Regions from separate parts of the Pseudomonas sp. 1L-B-1-E-C1 genome, predicted to be linked through region 1. Evidence: riboswitches for the same ligand, from Rfam matches in the RefSeq annotation. Region 1 holds a riboswitch; the other holds the start of a gene.
What was found. A riboswitch is a leader RNA that binds a small molecule or an ion and turns the genes downstream of it on or off. The one in region 1 is predicted to bind cobalamin.
Positions count from the first base shown of each region.

Region 2: another riboswitch for cobalamin. It lies ahead of AC0Z4S_RS01795 (CbtB domain-containing protein); the one in region 1 lies ahead of AC0Z4S_RS17690 (ABC transporter substrate-binding protein).

Region 1 covers NZ_JBXAWN010000009.1:272,141-281,608, reverse strand. Annotated here, with positions in the region: gene AC0Z4S_RS17700 (ABC transporter ATP-binding protein) at 1-714, opposite strand, end outside; gene AC0Z4S_RS17705 (GNAT family N-acetyltransferase) at 1-11, shown strand, start outside; gene AC0Z4S_RS17695 (FecCD family ABC transporter permease) at 711-1,727, opposite strand; gene AC0Z4S_RS17690 (ABC transporter substrate-binding protein) at 1,724-2,737, opposite strand; cobalamin riboswitch at 2,878-3,070, opposite strand; gene AC0Z4S_RS17685 (ParD-like family protein) at 3,186-3,413, shown strand; gene map (type I methionyl aminopeptidase) at 3,410-4,201, shown strand; gene AC0Z4S_RS17675 (ABC transporter ATP-binding protein) at 4,330-5,484, opposite strand; gene AC0Z4S_RS17670 (ABC transporter permease) at 5,502-6,311, opposite strand; gene AC0Z4S_RS17665 (ABC transporter permease) at 6,318-7,226, opposite strand; gene AC0Z4S_RS17660 (ABC transporter substrate-binding protein) at 7,223-8,248, opposite strand; gene ribBA (bifunctional 3,4-dihydroxy-2-butanone-4-phosphate synthase/GTP cyclohydrolase II) at 8,614-9,468, opposite strand, start outside.
Region 2 covers NZ_JBXAWN010000001.1:428,844-438,311, reverse strand. Annotated here, with positions in the region: gene cobN (cobaltochelatase subunit CobN) at 1-1,590, opposite strand, end outside; gene cobW (cobalamin biosynthesis protein CobW) at 1,594-2,658, opposite strand; cobalamin riboswitch at 2,758-2,969, opposite strand; cobalamin riboswitch at 3,857-4,076, shown strand; gene AC0Z4S_RS01795 (CbtB domain-containing protein) at 4,200-4,397, shown strand; gene AC0Z4S_RS01790 (CbtA family protein) at 4,409-5,110, shown strand; gene AC0Z4S_RS01785 (cobalamin biosynthesis protein) at 5,107-5,520, shown strand; gene cobM (precorrin-4 C(11)-methyltransferase) at 5,599-6,345, shown strand; gene nfuA (Fe-S biogenesis protein NfuA) at 6,490-7,074, opposite strand; gene AC0Z4S_RS01770 (fatty acid cis/trans isomerase) at 7,179-9,468, opposite strand, start outside.

The sequences.
Region 1 (9,468 bases):
GTGCGCCCTGACCCCGAAGGTCGTTTGTAAGCGCTCCGGCGTCAGCACTTGCAGCGGCTCGCCCAATGCCACCAGCCGCCCGCGTTCCAGCACCGCCAGGCGATCGCACTTGAGTGCCTGATTGAGGTCGTGCAGGGCGATCAGCGTAGTCACCGGCAGTGCGCGCACCACTTGCAGAATGCTCAATTGATGCTGGATGTCGAGGTGGTTGGCCGGTTCGTCGAGCAGCAGAATCTGCGGGCGCTGCGCCAAGGCGCGGGCGATGTGCACGCGCTGGCGTTCACCGCCGGAGAGGCTGCGCCAGAGGCGGTTGCGCAGATGCACGGCGTCGACGTCGACCAGCGCTTGCTCGACGATGGCGTCATCGGCCGGCGACCACGGTTGCAGCGCCGACAACCACGGCGTGCGCCCGAGCGCCACGGCGTCGAACACGCGGATGCCATCGTCGGTATCGGCCTGCTGTTCAACCACGGCGAGCGTTTGCGCGATGCTGCGCCGGGACAATTTGCAAAGCGCCTGGCCGTCGAGCTGCACTTGGCCTGTGCTCGGTTCACGCAGGCCGGCGAGCAGTTTCAGCAAAGTGGATTTGCCGGAGCCGTTCGGGCCAACGATACCGAGGGTTTCGCCGCGCTGCACATCGAGACTGACATCATTGAGCAACTCGGCACCACGCACCTTGAAGCCCACACCAGCACAACTCAGAACCGGGTTCATCGCGCCGATCTCCGACCCACCAGAATCAGCGCGAACACCGGTGCGCCGACCAGCGCGGTGATCACGCCGACCGGAATCACCTGACCCTTGATCAGGGTGCGCGACAGCACATCGGCGGCAATCAGAAACACCGCGCCGCCCAGCGCACTGGCCGGCAGCAGGCGCGCATGACCTGTGCCGAGCAACAACCGCGCGGCGTGAGGAATCACCAGGCCGACGAAACCGATCGAGCCGACGATCGACACCATCACCGCCGTGACCAGCGCGGCGCAGCCAATCAATAGAATCTGCACACGGCGTACCGGAATGCCGAGAGAGGCCGCCGAATCCGCGCCAAAGGTGAACGCATCCAGCGCCCGGCGATGCCACAGGCACACCACCAGACCCAGCAGCGCTACCGGCACCGCCAGCCACACCGACGGCCAGCGCACACCACCGAGATTGCCCAACAGCCAGAACATGATGCCGCGCGCCTGTTCCGAACTGGCCGAGCGGGTGATCAGAAAAGCGGTGAGGGCGTTGAACAGCTGCGAGCCGGCGATCCCGGCAAGAATGATCTGCCCGGTGCCGCTCGCCGAGCCGCTGACCCGCGCCAACAGAATCACCAGTACGAATGCAGTCACCGCACCGGCAAAGGCACCGGCCGACAGCGAGATCGCTCCGGCGCCGACGCCGAGCAGGGCGACCATCACCGCGCCGGTCGAGGCTCCCGCGGAAATCCCCAGCAGATACGGATCGGCCAACGGATTGCGCAGCAGCGATTGCAGGATTACCCCGCACGTCGCCAAGCCGGCACCACAGGCCGCCGCGACCAGCGCGCGGGTCAGGCGATAGTTCCAGACGATGCCTTCGTCGATCGGGTCGAGCACATAACCGCCACCCCAGAGCTTGTTCGCCAGCACCTGCAACACCACGCTCGGCTCGATTGAAGTCTCACCAATGGCCACGCCGCCGAGCAGCGCGGCCGACAGCGTCAACAGAACCAGCAGGGCACGGATCAGGCGTCTGCTCATTGCGACAGGTCGTAGCCGTTGATGGCGCTAGCCAGTTGCGCGAGGCCATCGAAGGTGCGCAGGCTGGCCTGCATGGCCATGGCGTCGAGGATGATGATGCGGTTGTGCTTGACCGCGTCCATGTTGCGCGTCACCGGATCACTGCGCAGGAATGCGAGTTTCTTCTGATAATCGTCCGCCGGGAAACGCCGGCGATCCATGCGCGCGATGACCAGGAACGTCGGGTTGGCCTTGGCGATGGTTTCCCAACCAACGGTCGGCCATTCTTCATCCGACTCGACGATGTTGCGCACGCCGAGGGTGCTGAGCATGAAATCGGGAACACCTTTGTGCCCGGCCACGAACGGCTCGATGTCCATCTCGGCGCTGGAGAACCACACCAGGGCGCTGACGTCTTTGCGCTGCTGGTTTTTCGCGGTGGCGATCGATTGCGCGAGGCTGGCCTTGAGCTGCTCATTGAGCTGTTCGCCACGCACCTGCACGTCGAAAATCGCCGCCAGTTGGCTTACGCCTTTGTAGATGCTGTCGATGCGAAACGGCGCCAGCCGCGTGCCGTCCGCACCGACGAGGTTATCCTTGGCTTCGCAATCGGAGGGCAGCAGGTAGGTCGGAATCTTCAGTTCATGGAACTGCTCGCGGGTGCCGACCGCGCCTTGCGGGCCGACCATCCATTCCAGCTCGACGGCAACCAGCTCCGGGCGTTTGCCGATCACCGCTTCGAAACTCGGCTCGTTATCGGCGAGGCGCTCGATCGTATTGTTTTGCGCTTTGTATGTGCCCAGCACGTCGTTGAACCACAGCGAAGTGCCGACGACCTTGTCGCCCAGACCCAAGGCGTAGAGCATCTCGGTGCCGGCCTGGCCGATAGTTACCGTGCGAGTGGGTGCGTGTTGAAAGGTCAGGCTGCTGCCGCAGTTTTCCACGGTGAGCGGATACGCGGTCGGCGCCGCTTGCGCGAGGGCGCAAAGGCTCAGACCGGTGAGCAGGGTGGCAACGCGGGGCAGCAGCATGGGGCAGTCTCCAGGGGAACCGTACGGGAGCGGGCGGGTACGGTCTGGAAACACACCTCGGGCGCGGTCGTGGAAATTGCGCAAGGCCGGCACGGGGAAAATGCGCACGGCACGATGTCCTTCCCGGACACCCCGCCGGTTAGTCAGTCACTGTGCCGGCAGGTCTCCTGACTGATGCGTCATCGCCATGCTCCAGCCTTCCCGGGGTTAACCAGTGGCAGTCGAGGAGCAGGCTCGGCACCTACAGTTGCGGGGGCAGTTCCGATTGATGCTGTGCAAGCATTTCGGATTCCCTGTTAATTCCGTGTGGAAACCGGCGCGGGCATGTTAGTCGATCAGGCCGCTGAAGGGGAGCCGAATCTGCCGTGTTTCCATGGCGGAGCGTTTGCAATCGTGGGCAATGTTTGGCTAGTATACGAACCATATACATATCGTATTGGATTCATATATGGGCATCGTAAAGATTTCAGAGGACATGCACGAAAATCTGCGCATCTCCAGCAACGCACTCAGTCGCTCGATCAACGCGCAGGCCGAGCACTGGATGCGCATCGGCATGCTCGCCGAACTGCACCCCAACCTCGACCACAGCGCCATTTGCCGCCTGCTGATCCGCGCCGAACAGAACGGCGGACTGGATCTGCATCAACTGACCCAGGAAGCCGTCAGCGCATGAGAAACCAGATCAGGATCAACACCCCGGCCGACATCGAAAAATCCCGCGCCGCCGGCAAACTGGCTGCCGAAGTGCTGGCAATGCTGGTGCCGCATGTGAAGGCTGGCGTGACCACCGATGAGCTCGACCGACTATGCAACGATTACATCGTCAATGTGCAGAAGGCGGTGCCGGCCAACGTCGGTTATCACGGTTTCCCGAAAACCGTCTGTGCATCGGTCAACGATGTGGTGTGTCACGGGATTCCGTCGGGCTCGCCGTTGAAGGACGGCGACATCGTCAACCTCGACATCGCCGTGATCAAGGACGGCTGGTTCGGTGATACCAGCCGTATGTACGTGGTGGGTGAGGCGACCGCCGAAGCGCAGCACCTGATCAAGACCACCTACGAGGCGATGTGCGCGGGGATTCGTGCGGTGAAACCGGGCGCGACGCTGGGCGATATCGGTCACGCGATCCAGCGCCTGGCGGAGGCGGAGGGCTTCAGCGTGGTCCGCGAGTATTGCGGTCACGGCATCGGCAAGGTCTATCACGATGAACCGCAAATCCTGCATTACGGCTTTCCCGGTCAGGGACTGAAGCTCAAGGCCGGGATGATTTTCACCGTGGAACCGATGCTCAATGCCGGCAAGCGCCATGTGAAGAACATGCCGGATGGCTGGACCGTGCTGACCAAGGACGGCTCATTGTCGGCGCAGTGGGAGCATATGGTCGCGGTGACGGAGAGCGGGTTTGAAGTGCTGACGGCTTGGCCGGATGAGATTGAAGGGTATTCCCCGATCAATTGAACAATCCCGAACCTGTGGGAGCGAGCCTGCTCGCGAATGCGGTGTGTCAGTCACCATTAATGTTGAATGACACACCGCATTCGCGAGCAGGCTCGCTCCCACAGGGGAATTTCAGTGGATTGAAAATTTTAGTGAGCCCCGGCAGCCTTGTTCAAATCGCTCTCAGCCCACTCGGTATAAACACAGGCATCCGCCGTCGCCCAGCGCACTCGCACCGGTTCGCCAGCCTTGAGCGGCATGCCCGCTGCCGACAGGGCTTTCACCGTCATCGACGTCCCGCCCGCCGTCACCACGCTGCACGTCTGGCTCTCACCGAGAAACAGCACCTCTACAACGTTCGCCGAAACCTCATTCCAGCCTGCCGCCAGCGGCTCATCCAGCGCTTGCTGCGTGCTCAGCGCCAAGGCCTTTTCCGGCCGCACCATCAGCAGCACATCCTGATCAGTGTGCAACCCGGACGTCAGCCGAATCGACAATGATTGCCCCTCGAAACTCGCTGCCGCATTACCTTGGGCCTTGAGCTTGAGGAAGTTCGAATTGCCCAGAAACGACGCGACAAACGCATTCGGCGGATTCTGATAGAGGTCATAACCACTGCCCAGACCGACGATCTTGCCGTGGCTGAAAATCGCAATGCGCTGCGACAGACGCATGGCTTCTTCCTGGTCGTGGGTCACGTAAACGATGGTGATGCCCAGGCGCCGGTGCAATTGGCGCAATTCATCCTGCAAGTCCTCGCGCAGCTTCTTGTCCAGCGCGCCCAACGGTTCATCCATCAGCAGAATGCGCGGCTCGTACACCAGCGCCCGGGCGATGGCGACACGCTGTTGCTGACCACCGGACAGTTGCGAAGGGCGGCGATGGGCGAACTGTTCGAGCTGCACCAGTTTCAACATTGCATCGACGCGTTTTTCGCGCTCGGCCGCAGCCAGTTTGCGAATCGCCAAAGGGAAGGCGATGTTGTCGCGCACCGACAGATGCGGGAACAGTGAATAGCGCTGGAAGACCATGCCGATGTCGCGCTTGTGCGGCGGCACATTGACCAACGACTGGCCATTGACGAGGATCTCGCCGCTGCTCGGTGTTTCAAAGCCGGCGAGCATCGACAGCGTCGTGCTTTTTCCCGAGCCGCTGGAGCCGAGGAAGGTGAGGAATTCACCGTCCTTGATGTCCAGCGAGATATTGTCGACGGCCGCAAAATCGCCGTAGTGCTTGTTCAGGTTGCGCAGGCTGACCAGGGGTTTGTCGTTCTGCTGGGATGCGTTTTTGATCACGGCACTCATGTCGTACTCCTGGGCGCTCAGGCGCTGATTTCGTTGCGCCGGCGCAGGGCGGCGGCGATCACCATGACCAATACCGACAGGCCGATCAGCAGCGTCGAAGCGACGGCGATCACCGGGGTCAGGTCCTGGCGCAGGGTGGTCCACATTTTCACGGGAAGGGTTTGCAGGGTCGGGCTGGCCATCATCACGCTGAGCACCACTTCGTCCCACGAAACGAGAAAGGCGAAGAGGGCGCCGGCGACCATGCCCGGGCGAATCGCCGGGAACGTCACCTTGAACACCGCCTGCAAGCGCGAGGCACCGCAAATCACCGCGGCGTCTTCAATCGACTGATCGAACAGCTTCAGCGAGTTGATGATCGAAATGATGGTGAACGGCAGCGCGACGATCACATGGCTGACGACGAAAGCGAACATGGTCCCGGTGTAGCCGAGCTTGAGAAACAGCGCGTACACCGCCACAGCAATGATCACCAGTGGCACGATCATCGGCAGGGTGAACAGGCCGTAGAGCATCTCGCGGCCGGGGAAGCGTCCGCGCACCAGCGCAAACGCCGTCGGCAAACCCAGGGCCACGGCACAAATGGTGGTCAGCACGGCAACCTTGAGGCTGGCGGCAGCGGCGTTCATCCAGTCGGGGTTGGAGAAGAACTGGCCGTACCATTTCAGTGTCCAGCCCGGCGGCGGGAACACCAGCCACTGCGAGGAGCCGAACGACAGCAGCACGATGAACACGATCGGCAGCAGCAGGAACAGACCGATCAGCCCGGTGGTTGCATACAAGCCGAAGCGCATGCGCCGGCTCATGGCATTGGGAGTCAGGAGCATGTCGGCTTACCTCGCGTTACTGGCGCCAACCGGAGATTCCGGCTGAAGCTTCAGGTAGAAGTAGAACAGCACCAGGGTGATGGCGATCAGCAACGCAGCGCCGGCACTGGCCAGGCCCCAGTTGAGGAAAGATTGCACCTGCTGAATGATGAACTCCGGCAGCATCATGTTCTGCGCCCCGCCGAGCAGCGCCGGGGTGACGTAGTAACCGAGCGACATCACGAACACCATCAAACCGCCGGACGCCAGACCCGGCCGGCACAGCGGCAGGAACACCCGGAAGAAGTTGGTCCACGGACTGGCGCCGCAGATAGAGCCGGCCTGCAGGATCATCGGGTCGATGGCCTGCATGGTCGCCTGCAGCGGCAGCACGATGAACGGGATCATGATGTAGCTCATGCCGATCACCACGCCGGTCAGGTTGTGCACCATTTCCAGCGGCTGATCGATGATGCCCATGGCCAACAGCGCCTTGTTGATCACCCCCGAGGCTTGCAACAGCACCAGCCACGAATAGGTGCGCGCGAGCAGGCTGGTCCACATCGACAGCAGCACGATGTTGAGGATCCAGCGCCCCCAGCCGCGCGGCACCAGGGTGATCGCCCAGGCCAGCGGAAAGCCCAGCAGCACGCTGAACAGCGTCACCAGTCCGGCCACCGAAAAAGTGTTGAGCAGCACTCGCGCATAGGCCGAGTTGGCGAACAACTGTTCGTAGTTGCCCAGGCCAGGCACAGGTTCCAGCACACCGCGCAACAGCAGGCCGATCAACGGCGCGAGAAAGAACAGGCCGAGGAACAACAGCGCCGGGACGAGGTTGCCGGCGCCGCGCCAGCGTTGCTTGAAGGCCGAGCCGGAAGCGCCAGCGGCGCTCCCGGTGGCAGTGGAGGGACGGGGCGCAGTGGCCGCGATTTTCATTTGACCAGCCATTCGTTCCACCGTGTCGCGATAGCCGGACCGTTCTTGGCCCAGTAAGCGAAATCAAGGGTGATCTGTTCCTTGGCGTAGGCTGTCGGCAGGTTGGGCGCCAGCGTCGAATCCAGACGCTCCACACTGTCGAGGTTGACCGGGGCGTAGGCGGTCAGATTAGAGAAATCGGCCTGGCCCTTGGCGCTGCTGGCGTTGGCGAGGAATTTCATCGCCGCGTCCTTGTTCTTCGAGCCTTTGGGGATGACCAGAATGTCGGCCATGACCAGGTTCTGCTTCCAGCTCACGCCAACCGGTGCGCCGTCTTCTTGCAAAGCGTGGACGCGACCGTTCCAGAACTGGCCCATGCTCGCTTCGCCGGACGCCAGCAATTGCTGCGACTGCGCGCCGCCGCCCCACCAGACGATGTCTTTCTTGATGGTGTCGAGTTTTTTGAAGGCGCGGTCGAGGTCGAGCGGGTAGAGCTTGTCAGCCGTGACGCCGTCGGCCAGCAGCGCCAGTTCGAGCACGCCGGGGCTTGGCCATTTGTACAGAGCGCGTTTGCCCGGGTAGGTCTTGGTGTCGAACAGCGCGCTCCAGTCCTGCGGCTTGTTGGCGCCGAGCTTGCCTTCGTTGTAGCCGAGGACAAACGAGAAGAAGAACGAACCGACGCCGTGATCGCTGACGAAGCGCGGGTCGATCCTGTCGCGCTGGATGACTTTGAAATCGAGGGGTTCGAGCAGGCCTTCGGCAGCGGCGCGCAGGGCGAAATCGGCTTCGACATCGACCACATCCCATTGCACGTTGCCGCTCTCGACCATGGCCTTGAGTTTGCCGTAGTCGGTCGGCCCGTCCTGGACGACGGTGATGCCGCTGGCCTTGCTGAACGGATCGGCCCAGGCCTGTTTCTGCGCATCCTGGGTGCTACCGCCCCAGCTGACAAAATTCACGCTTTCGGCGGCCATTGCAGCCTGGCCGGTAACGCTGAGCAGTCCCGCGAAAAAGATCGCGGTCGCAGCTTTGTTCAACACCATGTTCACGCCCTCATTGTTGTGTTTTTGAGCGGGCCTTGCGTTGTTGCCCGCCTGTCGGGAGCAGTAGCTGGACGGTTTTTCAGGTCGTCCGGTCTATGGAATATCATATTATGGTATTCCAAACTTTGTGCAAGCACTTTGCCTTACCGGTTATCTGGCCGGGCGGTTTTTTCAATGGATTCGGCTTGGGATCTTTGTGGATGTCAGATCCCAGCCCCTCACCCCAGCCCTCTCCCGAGGGAGAGGGGGCCGATTGGGGGCTTTTCAAAATTGAGTTCGACTCGGTATCTCAGGTCAATGTATAGCGGGCAGACAACTCGGTCGGCTCCCTCTCCCTCCGGGAGAGGGCTGGGGTGAGGGTGGCGTCATTCAGTGAACGGAATACTCTCAACCACCTCCAGGTCATACCCGGTCAACCCCGCATATTTCAGCGGTGGCCCGAGGTGCCGCAGCTTGCCAACCCCCAGATTCTGCAGAATCTGCGCCCCGGTCCCGACTTCGGAATAGATCCGCGACTGCGAACGGCTGAACTGCCTCGGCGGCTGTGTCAGTTGCGGCACGCGCTCCAGCAGCGCCTGCGACGATTCATGGTTGGCCAGCACCACTACAACCCCATGACCTTCAGCCGCGACCCGTTGCAGCGCCGCCCACAGCGTCCAGTTCGTCGGTCCGCTGTACTCGGCGCCGACCAGATCGCGCAGCGGATCGATCACGTGCACGCGCACCAGCGTTGGCTCTTCACGGCGCAGGTCGCCCATGACCATCGCCATGTGCACGCCGCCTTCAATGCGGTCTTCGAAAGTGATCAAACGGAACGTGCCATGCACCGTCGGCAGTTCACGTTCGCCGATGCGTTCGATGGTGTGCTCGGTGCTCAGGCGATAGTGGATCAGGTCGGCGATGGTGCCGATCCTGATCCCGTGTTTGCGTGCGAACTGCTCCAGATCCGGGCGGCGGGCCATGGTGCCGTCGTCGTTCATCACTTCGACGATCACCGAGGCCGGGGTGAAACCGGCCAGCCGCGCCAGATCGCAGCCGGCCTCGGTATGCCCGGCGCGGGTCAGCACGCCACCTTCCTTGGCGCGCAACGGGAAGATGTGACCGGGCTGCACCAGGTCTTCGGCGCGGGCATTCGGCGCGACGGCGGCGGCAACGGTGCAGGCACGATCCGCCGCAGAGATGCCGGTGGTTACGCCAACCGCCGCTTCGATCGACACGGT
Region 2 (9,468 bases), on a different contig from region 1:
GCCGTGCGGCGGCACCAGATCCGGGTCGTGATACACCGCGCTCGGATCGACCTGATAACCGCGTGCCGGCTGGATGCCAACGAAGGTCAGACCGAAGCGCAGCCCGGCGATCATCAGGCGACCGTCGCGGCACATCGGATCTTTGTCTGGCGATCCCCAACGTTCAAGCACCGCAGCGCGATTCGCTTCCGGCAGCGCGTTGAACATCGCCAGGTAATCGTCCATCGCCAGGCTCTGCTGGCACGGGCGCAGGTCGAGACTGTCGGGGTCGTTGCTGACCCCGCCGAGCAATTGCTGGATCAGCTCGGTGCCGCTGTCGGGTAACTCGGCAGTGATCGGATAACCGTGGTCGCGCAATGCACGGAGGATGTTCAGCGCCGCCGCCGGCGTATCGAGGCCGACACCGTTGCCAATGCGGCCATCGCGAGTCGGGTAGTTGGCGAGGATCAGCGCGATGCGTTTTTCGCCATTGGGCACGCGCGCCAGATCGATCCAGCGCCGCGCCAGTTCGGCGACGAAATCCATGCGTTCGGGCTGGGCGCGATAGCAGACCACATCGGACTGACTGCGCTCGCTGCGCCAGGCCAGATCCTTGAAGCTGATCGGCCGACTGATGATGCGCCCGTCGAGCTCCGGCAAGGCAATGTGCATCGCCAGATCTCGCGGCCCGAGGCCCTGCTCGCTATCGCGCCAGCCGGGCTCGTTGTCCTGGGCGCAGATTGCCTGGATCACCGGAATGTTGCGGCGAAACGGGCGCAGATGCGGCGCTTCGGGGCTGGACTGGGCAAAACCGGTGGTGTTGAGAATCATCCCGGCTTCGACTTCATCCAGCCAATCCTCGACTACCGACAGGCAGCCGGGCTCTTTCAGGCTGGCCACCGCCATCGGCAGCGGATTGAGCCCGGCCGCCTGCAAACGCTGGCAGAACACATCGATGAACGCGGTGTTCGCCGCTTGCAAGTGCGAGCGATAAAACAACAGCGCCGCCACCGGTTGATCGGGCAGCCATTCGGCTTGCCAGTCGCGCAGCGCAGCACTGGTTTTCTGTGGGTGATAAATAGCCGTGCGCGGCAGGGTCTGCGGCTCGCTCCATGGGTAATCACGAGCGAACCATTGGTTGCCCAGGCAACGGAAGAAATCCAGCGCATTGCCCATGCCGCCCTGACGCAGGAATTGCCAGAGAAGATCCCGTGCTTCGGCGCTGACCGTACTCAAGTCGCTGAGCTCGGGATCCGGACGGTCATCGCCGGGCACCAGAATCAGTTGCACGCCGCGTTCGGACAACTCGACCAGCCGCTCGACGCCGTAGCGCCAATAGGCGATGCCGCCGTGCAGCGAGATCAGAATGACCTTGGCGTGGCGCAGCACTTCGTCGACATACAGATCGACCGAAGCGTGATTCTGCACCTGCATCGGATTTGCCAGCCGCAGGCTCGGATAATCCTCGGGCAACTGCTGCGCGGCCTCGGCGAGCAGCGCCAGGCTGGAATCGCCGCTGCACAGGATCACCAGCTCGGCGGGGGTTTGGCCAAGGTCGGCAATGTTGTCATCCGAGACGAAACCGCCGGGCTGGGTCCTGAGCAGGTGCATGGCTTAAACGCTGAGCGCAGCGCGCAATTGCGCTTCGAGCTGCACGGCATCGAGCTCCTGACCGATCAACACCAGACGCGTGACACGCGCTTCTTCGGCACCCCACTGGCGGTCGAAATGCTTGTCGAAACGCGTGCCCACGCCCTGGATCAACAGGCGCATCGGCTTGTTCGGAATCGCCGCAAAACCTTTGACGCGGAGGATGCCGTGCTGCACCACCAATTGCGTCAGTGCGTCGAGGAGCAGGCTATCGTCGGCTTGCGGCAGTTCGATGGAGATCGAATCGAAGGCATCGTGATCGTGGTCGTCGTCATCGCCGTCATGGTGGTGATCGTGATGGCTGTGGCGACCATCGATGTGTTCCTCGGAGCCAGCGCCCAGACCGATCAACACATCCAGCGGCAAACGACCGTTGCTGGCTTCGATGATTTTTACCGCTGGCGGCAGTTCTTCGGCGACTTCAGCGCGCACGCGAGCCAGATCTTCCGGGCTGGTCTGGTCGGCCTTGTTGAGGATAACCAGATCGGCGCTGGCCAGTTGATCGGCGAACAGCTCGTGCAGTGGCGATTCGTGATCAAGGTTCGGATCGAGTTTGCGCTGGGCATCGACCTGATCCGGGAACGCGGCGAACGTGCCCGCGGCGACGGCCGGGCTGTCGACCACGGTAATCACCGCATCGACGGTGCAGGCACTGCGAATTTCCGGCCACTGGAAGGCTTGCACCAACGGCTTGGGCAGGGCCAGGCCCGAGGTTTCGATGAGGATGTGATCGAGGTCGCCGCGACGGGCGACCAGTTCGCGCATTACCGGAAAGAATTCTTCCTGCACCGTGCAGCACAGGCAGCCATTGGCCAACTCGTAGACGCGGCCGCTGGCTTCTTCTTCGGTGCAACCGATGGTGCATTGCTTGAGAATTTCACCGTCGATACCCAGCTCGCCAAACTCGTTGACGATCACCGCGATGCGCCGGCCCTGAGCGTTGTCGAGCATGTGTCGCAGCAGCGTGGTTTTGCCCGAACCGAGGAAACCGGTGACGATGGTGACGGGGAGTTTGGCCAGTGTTTTCATCGGTATGCCCTTTGGCAAGCGGCGGGCATACGGGACGAGAACCGGCAGCGCAGGTACGCGCCGGAAGCATTCGCCACCGGATCACCCCGCCCGGTTGTAGTGAGAATCTGTGACGAGGCAGGTCTCCTGGCTGACGGTGTTCAGGCGCGGGGCCTGGCATTCGTTGCGCCTTCCCGCTGGCTCATTGGCTGAGCTGGCAGTGGCGTGGCAACGAACCTCACCGTTCACAGTTGCGGGGGCAGCCGCGGCTTTGACCGCGTTCCCTTCTTAGCTTCGGCGCGTGCCGAAGAACCTCGAAAGCGCAAGGCTACGCATGGTGTGGGGATGGGTCAATGGGCGCAGGTGTTGAGCCTTGCGGTTGGGGGCATATCCGTTGCTGCGGGTGCTGCCGCTGGCGGTTTCGCTCTTACAGCGAGTCCCTTTTTCAAACGCCAAAAAGGAACCAAAAGGCTTTGCCCCGGCGTTCGGCCCACTCGCCGGGGCTCGGGGTTCCTTCGTTACGGGATCGATCCGGGCGCAGCGTCTCCGGTTTGCTTCGCTGCACCTCCTTCCGCTGTGTACGACTGCGTCGTACGGTCGCTACGCTCCCACCCCCGGATCAATCCCGTAACGAAGCCTGCCGAAGGGGCGAAAGATCAAGAGCCAAAGCAAAGCAAAAGCAAAAGCCAGATCAAAAGATCGCAGCCTTCGGCAGCTCCTACAGTTGGATCGCGTGCTACCTCAAGACCAGATCGGCTGCCAGGCCGCCTTCGCGAGCAGGCTCGCTCCCACAGAAAAGCAAAGCAGCGCAGCTGCCCGCGGCGAAGCCGCCCCACTCAACAATGAGCGTTAGCTCGAGTGCTTTTGATCTGCGGGCGACGTCGGAAGGCTGAGTGGAGGGATTGATCCGGGGGTGGGAGCGCAGCGACCGTCTGGCGCAGCCAGACACAGCGGAAGGAGGTGCAGCGAAGCAAACCGGAGCCGCTGCGCCCGGATCGATCCCGCAGCGAAGGAACCCGAGCCTGCGAGGGCCGAACGCAGGAGCAAGCCTTTTCGGTTACCTTTTCGGCGTTTGGAAAAGGTGACCCGCCGTAAGGGCGGAACCCTAAGCAGCCGTTACCGCAGCAATGGATATACACACAAAAACACCAGAAGAAATGCCCCCCCTCGCAGCACCAAAAACTCCCGGAAATTGACTAAAAACCCAAACCCATGTTCTCCTGCCCCCCTTGTTACGGGTGCCCTTCACAGGGTGAAACGGGAAACCGGTGAATCATGTGCTTTACTCAAAAGCCATGTCAGTCCGGTGCTGCCCCCGCAACGGTAAGCGAGCGAAGCGTCAAAGCCACTGTGCCCAGGCATGGGAAGGTGACGCTTGCAGGTCGGCGACAAGCCAACCCCTCGCGAGCCCGGAGACCGGCCCGCAACACCCAGCGCGCATAAGCGTAGCTGACCACAAACAAACCCGCGGTGGGCGGGCGCTGTTCGAAATCCCTGCGTGCGCGGCTCGCAGGGATTTTCATGCGCTCTATTCACCCGCTGACATTTCAGAGGGAAGCGCTATGTCGATCATCAGCAATACCGTCAGTCACACTGACCACATCTCCAGCACCACGACCTTGGGCCAACGCGTGACTGCCGCCCTCTTCGCCTCGATCCTTGGTGCCAGCCTGGTCTGGTTCGCCGGTTTCTCGCACATCGAGGCGGTGCACAACGCCGCCCACGATACCCGCCACAGCGCCGCCTTCCCGTGCCACTGAGGCCTGCCGACATGATCAAGCGTATTGCGCAAACCGCAGGCTTCGCCGGCCTGCTGGCTGCCCTGCTACTCACACTCTTGCAGAGTTTCTGGGTTTCACCGCTGATTCTTCAGGCCGAAACCTTTGAGAATTCCGCACCAGTCGCCGAAGTTCACGAACACGCCGCCGGTACCGCCGCCCACAGCCATGACGCTGAAGCGTGGGAGCCGGAAGATGGCTGGCAGCGCGTAGTCTCGACCACCGGTGGCAATCTGGTGGTGGCGGTCGGCTTCGCCTTGATGCTCGCAGGCCTTTACACCCTGCGCGCACCGACGAAAACCTCGCAAGGGCTGCTCTGGGGGCTGGCCGGTTACGCCACGTTCGTCCTCGCCCCGACACTGGGCCTGCCGCCTGAATTGCCGGGCACTGCGGCCGCCGATCTGACATCGCGGCAGATCTGGTGGATTGGCACCGCTGCTTCAACCGCTGTCGGTCTGGCATTGATCGCCTTCAGCCGTCACTGGCTGATGAAGATCCTCGGTGCGGCGATTCTCGCCGTGCCCCATGTGATCGGCGCGCCACAACCACAGGTGCATGCCATGCTCGCGCCCGAAGCATTGGAAACTCAATTCAAAATCGCTTCGCAGTTGACCAATGTCGCGTTCTGGCTGGCCTTGGGCCTGATCAGTGCGTGGTTGTTCCGCCGCAAGAGCGCAGGGCACGATCAGGCATGACCGATGACCGCGCAGCGCCGACCTTCGTGGTCGGCTTCGGCTGCCAGCGCGGCTGCCCGGCCAGCACGCTGCGCGCGTTACTTGATCAAGCCTTGCAGGCGCATCGCCTCGAACTTCGAGCGGTCAAGGCATTGGCCACTATCGATCTGAAGCGCGACGAACCGGGCCTGCTGGAACTGGCCACACAGCTGAACCTGCCCTTGCGGTATTTCAGCAGTGCCGAACTGGCCGTCTACCAGTCGCGCCTCAGCCATCATTCGCAGATCGCTTTCGAACGCACCGGTTGTTATGGCGTCGCCGAAAGCGCCGCATTGGCCGTGGCCGAGCAACTGATTCAGGCGCCGGCAAAATTGCTGATCTCCCGGCAAAAATATGCCCAGGCCACTCTGGCGTTGGCCGGCGCGGCATAAAATCCCGATAATCCCCGCCTGCGATCATGAGCACGCTTCATCTGCAGTGCGGCTGCGCTTCTTACCAAGGATTCAACGATGACCGTCTACTTCATCGGCGCCGGCCCCGGCGACCCGGAACTGATCACTGTCAAAGGCCAGCGCCTGATCCGCACCTGCCCGGTGATTATCTACGCCGGTTCGCTGGTGCCGGCAGCAGTGCTGGAAGGTCACCAGGCTGAAACCGTGGTCAATAGCGCTGAACTGCATCTGGAACAGATCATCGATGTGATCAAGACAGCCCATGCCAAAGGCCAGAATGTCGCGCGCGTGCATTCCGGCGATCCGGGTCTGTACGGAGCGATTGGCGAGCAGATCCGCTATTTGCGTGAGCTGAGCATTCCTTTCGAGATAATCCCTGGCGTCACTGCTACAGCGGCATGCGCAGCGCTGCTCGGTGCTGAACTCACCCTGCCAGACATCTCGCAAAGTGTGATTCTGACCCGTTACGCCGACAAGACCCCGATGCCCGCCGGCGAAGAACTGACCAGCCTGGCGCAACATGGCGCGACCATGGCCATTCATCTGGGGGTCAATCATCTGGAAAAGATACTGGTTGAACTGCTGCCGCATTACGGCGCGGATTGCCCGATCGCGGTGATTCACCGGGCGACGTGGCCGGACCAGGATTGGGTGGTGGGGACGCTGGCGGACATTGCCGGGAAGGTCGAGGCCAAGGGCTTTCGGCGCACGGCGCTGATTCTGGTCGGGCGGGTATTGGGTAGCGAGGTGTTCAGCGAATCATCGCTGTATCGCGCCGGGCATGCGCATCTTTACCGCCCTTGAAAACGCTTTCGCGAGCAGGCTCGCTCCCACATGGAATTACATTCAATTGTGGGAGCGAGCCTGCTCGCGAATAGGGTCGGCAAATGTTGCCCATAAAAAAACGGCGCTCACGGGGCGCCGTTTTTCATGTTCGCAGTGAACACCTTAGTAGTAGGCGTTTTCTTTCTGCGTGTGGTCGGTGACGTCGCGGACGCCTTTGAGCTCCGGGATACGCTCGAGCAAGGTGCGCTCGATGCCTTCCTTCAGCGTGACGTCCGCCTGGCCGCAGCCCTGGCAACCGCCGCCGAATTGCAGAACGGCGATGCCGTCTTCAACCACATCGATCAGGCTGACCTGGCCGCCGTGGCTGGCCAGCCCCGGGTTGATCTCGGTTTGCAGGTAGTAATTGATACGCTCGTTGACCGGGCTGTCGGCATTGACCATCGGCACTTTGGCGTTGGGCGCCTTGATGGTCAACTGACCACCCATGCGATCGGTAGCGTAGTCGACAACGGCGTCATCGAGAAACGCTTCGCTGAACGAATCGATGTACGCGGTGAAGCTTTTCAGCCCCAGCGCCGTATCTTCGGGTTTTTCTTCCCCCGGCTTGCAGTAGGCAATGCAGGTTTCGGCGTACTGGGTGCCAGGCTGGGTGATAAAGACGCGGATGCCGATGCCCGGGGTGTTCTGCTTGGAAAGCAGATCGGCCAGGTAATCATGGGCGGCGTCGGTAATAGTAATGGCGGTCATGGAAACTCCTCGCAGGCTTGGGCGCAGTTTACGCCAATCGGCGCGGCTGACAAAGTCCTAGTATTTTTGTCGGGAAAGAATCTCGGGCACACGCCTGCGAATACTCAAAGATTCTCGTACCGGTTCATATCCAGCACGCCCTCTTCCACCGAGTCGGTTTCATGGATGTACTGGCTCAGATCGTGGAAATACAGCCAGAACTGCGGATGACTGCGCCGAATGCCCCAGCGCTCGACGATCTTTTCGAACCGATTGGCATCCTTGGCGTTTTCCATGGCATCGACAAACGCCGGAACCTGTTCGGCCGGCACATTGAACATGAAGTTCGGATAGCTGGTGAGTACGCCCGGATAGATGGTGAGGGTGTCGAGCCCCGGCTGATAACGATGCGATTCACCGAGCAAAAATGCCACGTTGCTATGGGCGCGGTTGCGCAGCACGCTGTAGACCTCGCGCTTGCCGCTGGCGGTTTCGACGCGCAGCAAGGTCGCTTCGGGCATTTGCTCGATGACTTTCAGCCCGGCTGCCGGGCGCGAGGCCAGACGGCTCAAGGCCTGCTCGGCGTTCTGTAACGCCGGATCGATGTTCGGCCGCGAGCAATAAGCACCGTCACAGCGATTGATCGGATCCGGCCGCGCATTCAGATCGCCGTAGCGCGCAAGCAACTGCTGGGCAAAATCGCGTTTCGGGTCTTTTTCGTCGAGTTTCAGTGCGGTCGGTTTGTCGTCGTCGATCGCCTCGTAATCGAGCCACATCTTGAACTGGCCGCCATCCTGGTACCAATCATTGAGGTAGTCCTCGCGAGAATCGGCGGGCATCAGGCGCAGGAAGTTCTGCTCGGCGCCGTTGCGGATGAGGTCGAAATACAAACGGGTCTGCGCCTGATGGGAGACGTTGCCGAACACGTCGAAGTTGACCGCGAGCTGGTAATAGGTGCGTTCCAGCAGCGGATAGTCGAACAGCCACATCGTCTGTGGCACCTCACCTATCAGACCTTTGGTCACGGAAGCGCTGTCGAAGTGGCGGAAAATGCTCAGCAAGGCGTTGTCGTTGCCGGCCCACAGGGTCGACCAGCTCGGTGCCGGCAGATCGGCGTAGCTGTCGCGGCGCAGGGCTTCGTATTCGTTGCGCTTGTCGCGGTAGTCGCGCCACAGGCTCAGCACGCTGCCGACGTCGTCGTTCTGCCCCGGCATCGCCAGCAGCGGCGTGGCCTGGCCGCGGTAGTTCGGATCGGTGATATAGAGGTCATGTTCCGGCGCCTGGAACAGCGCCCAGAAGTTGTCGCGGATCACGTCGGTCGCAATTTGCCCACGACAAACCGGTCCGCGAATGAAAGTACGGACGAAGTATTCGGCGTTATCGAGCATGAACTGATAGCGCGCTTGCGCCGGAATGGCCTCGAAAGTGGCAAATGGATTGGCGCGGCTCTGTGGCCCGTAGCCCGGCAGCGCGTTGACCTGCCAGTTACCGTTGTAGAACAGGCTTTTGATCCGGGCCATTTTCGCCGCGCTCAGCGGATAAGTGATGTGCGTCTTGTGCACGATCACTCCCTGCACCGGCCACAAGCGGTAATACACCTGCGTGCCCGGGTCGTCGTTGGGGCGGCGGGTGGCGATCAGATCGATCGGCTGCCCACTCGGCGTACGCGAACGCACCCACTGGAAATAATGCCCCGGCTCGCCGCCCTTGAAGTAGATGTGCGCCAGATACCAGTGTTCGAACAGCCAGCGCCCGACCAGACTTTGCCGCGCGCCGGGGGCGTTGAGCAGGTTTTCCCACTGCGCGATCTGCAGCGCCTCTTGCGCACTCGGCGCCAAGCTCTGCTCGTCAATCGGCGCGCCAGACGCCAGCCAGCGCTGCAAGGTCTGGTACTGCTGATCGGTCAGGCCGGTGACGGCCAGCGGCATGCCCTCCTTCGGGTGCGCTCCGGCGTAAGCGTCAAATTCGCCAGGCATCGGACACAGGTTGCTGCGGTTGAGCCCCAGGACAATGTCTTCGGGAAGCTTGGCGTTCGGCGTCAGCGGGGTCTTGTGGCCCAGTTCGAGCATGCGCGCCATCAGCGCGGCCTGACTGCCTTGGGCGTCGAGCACCGAGTAGAAATCCTTCTGCTGCCACGCACGTTTGCCGAACGCGTCGTAAAACAAACGCGTGGTCGGCGCGGCCCGGGTGCGTTCGCCGTCATACACCGGCATTTTGCTCGCGCCACGGGCGGCGCCTTCGCCACTGCCCAGGTTGAGCTGGCACGCCGAGTCGTAACAGGCATGGCAGGCCACGCATTTCTCGGTGAAGATCGGCTGGATATCCCGGCTGTAGGAGATAGAAGAAGAAACAGCGGGATCTTGCGCCGCGACGCTCCCGCTCAGGACCAGCAACAATAAACTGATGACGCGGTAC